One region of the Paraburkholderia sp. BGA-UO-ETr-F21 genome, then DNA from elsewhere that is predicted to be linked to it. Evidence: riboswitches for the same ligand, from Rfam matches in the RefSeq annotation. Region 1 holds a riboswitch; the other holds the start of a gene.

Region 1 (2,456 bases):
CGCCCGGCGCCGGCGCGAGACGCGCGAGCGTGATCGCGCGCACATCGCGTTTGGTCAACTGGCCGTCGTGGCGAAAGGCGTCGTCGGGCAAACCGCAGGTCAGCGGCAAACGCGGCGCGCCCTCGGTGGCACGGCAGTCGAGTGCGATCAGATTCAGCGCGGCCACCTCACCCGCCGGCCATTGATCCGCACGGCCGTCGATGCGCCGCTCCAACTCGCCGCCCAGGTGTTCCAGCACGCTCATACGGGTCGCACCGAAACCGCGCGCGTTGAGCAACTCCGCGAGCGCGGCGGGCGTGCGACCGTCCGCGCTCAGCACGAACACGCGCGCGCCGTCGTGCAGATGCGCGTTCAACGTCGCCAACGGCCGGCCCACCAGCGACACCGTCGCGACGTCCTGCAACGGCCAGCCGAGGCGCGCAGCGGCCAGCGACAACGATGACGGCGCGGGCAGCACGCGCAACTCTCCTGCCGGCAACTGTCGCGCGAGCGTCGCGCCCACGCCGAACAGCATCGGATCGCCGCTCGCCAGCACGCACACTGCGCCGCCACGCTCAGCCAGCAAAGGCGCGAGATCGAACGGACGCGGCCACGCGGCACGGCGCGCGGCGAGCCGCGCGGGCAGCATCGCCAGATGACGTTCGCCGCCGTAGACCACCGACGCTTCCAGCAAAGCACGCCGCGCGGGCCTTCCCAAACCGGCGAAACCGTCGTCGCCTATGCCCACCACCGTCAGCCACGCCGGCATGCACCCATCCTCATTCTGTGTCTTCAAATAGTCCGCTGTACCGCGCCGATCAAAGCGCCCAGCCTCGTTGTGCTGTTCGAAAAAAGGCATAATACAGCCGCCGGTGCCCTTCGGGGCCGAAGAGGGAACACAGTGCCACTGTGGCTGCCCCCGCAACTGTATGCAGCGAGTCCGCCTGCGCTCCACGCCACTGGCTCTACCGGGAAGGCAGCGGCGGCCCATGACCTGCCAGCCAGGAGACCTGCCGGCGAGACTGTTCGTGCCAGCCAACATCGGGCGGGGTGTACCGATGCCGCAGCCATGCCGCTTCACGGCATGCTCGGGCCGTCGCGCGACGCTAAACCGGTGTCCGTCTTGAATCATGCTTCGCCTTCCACCATTGTCTCCGACGCGGCCGCGACGCCGCGGCCCTCGGCGTGTCCGGGGCTGCTGCGCATCGTGGCCGCCCGCGACGGCGGGCTTTGCCGCATCAAACTGCCTGGCGGCGAGTTGAGCGCGGCGCAGGCGCGCGCGCTCGCGGATGCCTGCGCACGTCACGCTGCCGGGGCAATCGAGCTGACCAATCGGGCAAATCTGCAGGTGCGTGGGGTCAAGCCGGGTGACGAAGCGGCGTTGATTGCGGCGCTCGTGGCTGCCGGGCTCGGGCCGAGGCCGTCGAGCGGCGCGGCGAAGGCACCGGACACAGCAGCGGCAATCGCCGCCGACGACGTGCGCAACGTGATGATCAGCCCCGCTGCCGGACGCGATCCGTCAGCCCTGTTCGACACGCGCCCGCTGTGCGCCGATTTGCTTTCGATGCTGCAAAGCGAAACCCGTTTCGCGGCGCTGTCGCCGAAATTCGCGCTGCTGCTGGACGGCGGTGAACGGCTCGCGAGAGTGGATCATCCGCACGATGTCTGGCTGGCGGCGTCGCAGGAGTCTGACGGCGTGCGATTCGTATTCGGGCTGGCGGGTTGTCCGCCCGCGAGTGCGTGCGCGGGCTCGCCAACGCAGCACGACGATACCGGTTCGCCGGATCTTGCTGCAAAACCCGGTGCGCACAGCACGGCTGCACTGGCCGCGGTTCTGCCTTCACAGGTCCCCGCTCTGGTGCGCGCGCTGCTGCTCACCTTCCTCGAGCTCGCCCCCGCCGACGCCACGCGCATGCGTCACCTGCTAGCCGGCCATTGCGCCGACGCGCTCTTGCATCACGCTCAACGGTACGTCCATTTTCCGCTGACGCGAGACGCGTCGCTGGCCCACTGGCGTCGAGCCGCGCCCGCCGATGCGAGCCTGCGCCTCGGCGTCCACCCTCAACGGGGGCCCGGAGCCTCGCACGTAGGCGGCCAGCCAACGCTCGGACGCCTCGACGCCGGCACCCTGCGCGCCCTCGCCGCGCTGTCCCAGCAGCACGGTAACGGCACACTGCGTTTCACACCCTGGCAAAGCGTGCTGCTGCCCGACATCGCAACGCACGCGGTTCCCGCTGTGCTATCCGGCTTGACCACGCTCGGCCTCGCCACCGATCCCGCGCAAGCCATCACGCGCCTGATTGCCTGCGCCGGATCGAGCGGCTGTGCGAAGAGCCTCGCCGACACCAAGGCCGACGCGCTGCGCCTCGCCGCCCGCCTGCCTGACGGCGTCGACGTGCATCTGAGCGGCTGTTCCCGCTCGTGCGCCGCCGCGCATTGCGCGCCATATACCCTGCTAGCGGCGGCGCCCGGCCTCT
Region 2 (2,456 bases), on a different contig from region 1:
AAAACGACCGATTGAACTCAAACGTTTGCAGAATCTTGGACGCCTTGTCCTCACACACTCCGTTTGAATCCGCCGCCGATCTCAGGACCGGCCGCACGATAACACACGTTACTTACTGCATGCTGTACTGCTGAATCACAGTACCTAGTTGTTCGTTCATTTGATGCATTGTACGCCGGATTTCCTCAGCGGGAAATGCTTCTCCGTGTCTCACGCTCGATTGCAGCCGAAGCAGTTCCGATGCCAGCGACAGCGCAGCCATGACAGCAATGCGATCCGTGCCGCGCACGTTGCTGTTGTTACGGATCTTCGACATTTCGGCGTCGACGCGTGCGACCGCTTCAAGCAGCGCGCCTTCCGTTTCCGGCGAGCAGGCGAGGCGATAGGGCACGCCGAGAATCGATACTTCGATCTGCTTGGTGGTCATGCATTTTCTCCGTGGCGGGTCTCGTCGCTCTGCGCTTCGACTTCGTGCGGGGCGGGCTCGAGCAGATCGAGCTGGCTGTCGGGCTCGCTGTTTGCGCGGGCACGCGGCAGCTTTTCGAGGATCGCATTCAGGCGCACCTGGGCGTCGTCGATCTTTGCCGACAGCGCGTCGCGTTCCGCCTGCAGCGCATTGCGTTCCTCGCGCAGCATTGCAAGTTCCGTGCGCGTGGCTTCGACGTCGGCGCGCGATTGGGCGAGCTGCTCTTCGAGCGCGAGTCGCGCTTCATTGTGGCGTTGGCTGATCGCGATCAGCTTGCCGATATTCTGTGAAAGTGTTTCGAGTTCGGTGAGCATGTGCTGCGTCCTCTAAAGACATCGCATTTTAGCGCGGAATGTCGCAGGTTCCGACAATTGTCTCGTTTCGAGACGTAACAACATTGCTTTGTGCAGGCTTTTATCGACCATATGATGAAAAAGTACTCGTGCGTCGGACAATAGCCTGCACTTAACAGAACGGTAGTCTGCGGTCCCACTCATTCTTGACGGACCCCGAGGCCGCTCCTAAACTGGCCGCACTCTGGTGCCCGCGTGCGCTTTTCAACGGCGCGCGCAGTTAAACGGGAAGCAGGGGGCGCGGTTCGCCAGAACGCGCCAACCTGCGCTGCCCCCGCAACGGTAAGCGACCGCATTCGTCATGCAAGTCGATCCTGATCGCGTGTTGGAAGTTCAACTCGCGAGTGTGCCACTGCGCGTCACGCGTGGGAAGGCGGGATCGATATGTCGTCAGCCCGGATACCGGCCAGAGGGAGAGGCACGTCACGCGCGAAAATGTTAAATACGCGGGCGCCTCGTTACGCATCGGCCTGCGGGGAAGCAGGCCGCGCACGCTACCCACAGGACTTTCACCCCATGCTGTCCCCCATCGCTCGTGCGGCGCTGCTTGCCTTCGCGGGCCTGCCGATCGTTGCGCACGCGCAAGCTGCCCCTTCATCTTCTGCGTCGGCGGTGGATGCGTCGCCTGCAGTGTTGTCGCCCATCGTGGTGACCGCCGAGCGCGGGCCGCAGGCACTCGCCGATGCGATCCCGCAGACCGCGCTGTTCGACCAGCAGGATCTCGCCGACACCACCGCGACCGATTTGCCTGGCCTGCTGCAACTCGCGCCAGGCGCGCAAATCTCGCGTACAGGTGGCCCCGGTTCGACGACGAGCCTCTTCCTGCGCGGAGCCTCGTCGACGCAATCGCTGCTGCTGATCGACGGCGTGCGCGTCGATTCGGTGAGCCTGGGTTCCGCGCAACTCGCGCAGATTCCGCTCGACCAGGTCGATCACGTCGAGGTGGTGAACGGCAACGTGTCGGCGTTGTACGGTTCCGGCGCGATCGGCGGCGTGGTGCAGGTGTTCACGAAAGATGGCGGCGACCATCCGCCGCGTTTCAATTTTTCGCTCGGCTACGGCAGCTATCACACGCAGACGCAGCAGGCGGGCGTGAACGGCGCATTGGATAAAGACGGCAAGACGACCTTCAGCATTTCGCTCGCGCGCTCGAAGGACGACGGCTTTTCATCGCTCAATCCGCGTGAGGCGCCCGGCGCCAATCCGAATGCGAACGGCTATCTGAACGAGAGCATCTCGGCCTCGTTGCGCCACAAGTTCAACGACAAATGGGATGCCGGCGCGAGCTACTTCCAGTCGAACGGCAACAACAGCTACGACAACGCGTACGGACTGCCGACCGATCTGAACAACCTGTATAGCAAAGTGCGCCAGGTCTCGGTGTTCGCGAACGGCAAGCTGACCGACTGGTGGACGACTCACTTCATCGTCTCCGAAGGCGACGACCGCAGCGTGTCGAACACCAACGGCGTCTATAACGGCCGCTTCGATACCGACAATCGCCAGTACACGTGGCAGAACGATTTCGCGCTGGCCGCGCAGCAGAAGCTGCAGGTCGGCTACGAGCATCTCGACCAGAGCCTCGACTCGGATACGTTTGCGGCGCCCGACCGGCATGTGGATTCGGGTTTTGTCGG

Evidence for each region. A riboswitch is a leader RNA that binds a small molecule or an ion and turns the genes downstream of it on or off. The one in region 1 is predicted to bind cobalamin.
Region 2: it holds a riboswitch for cobalamin, as region 1 does, so the genes downstream of both, AC57B1_RS12950 (TonB-dependent receptor domain-containing protein) here and cobG (precorrin-3B synthase) in region 1, are expected to answer to the same signal.

The regions. Positions count from the first base shown of each region.
Region 1 covers NZ_JCAQOY010000036.1:103,644-106,099, forward strand. The annotation lists gene cbiE (precorrin-6y C5,15-methyltransferase (decarboxylating) subunit CbiE) at 1-748, opposite strand, end outside; cobalamin riboswitch at 833-1,011, shown strand; gene cobG (precorrin-3B synthase) at 1,064-2,456, shown strand, end outside.
Region 2 covers NZ_JCAQOY010000017.1:109,575-112,030, forward strand. The annotation lists gene AC57B1_RS12940 (cell division protein ZapA) at 113-427, opposite strand; gene AC57B1_RS12945 (ATPase) at 424-780, opposite strand; cobalamin riboswitch at 988-1,244, shown strand; gene AC57B1_RS12950 (TonB-dependent receptor domain-containing protein) at 1,336-2,456, shown strand, end outside.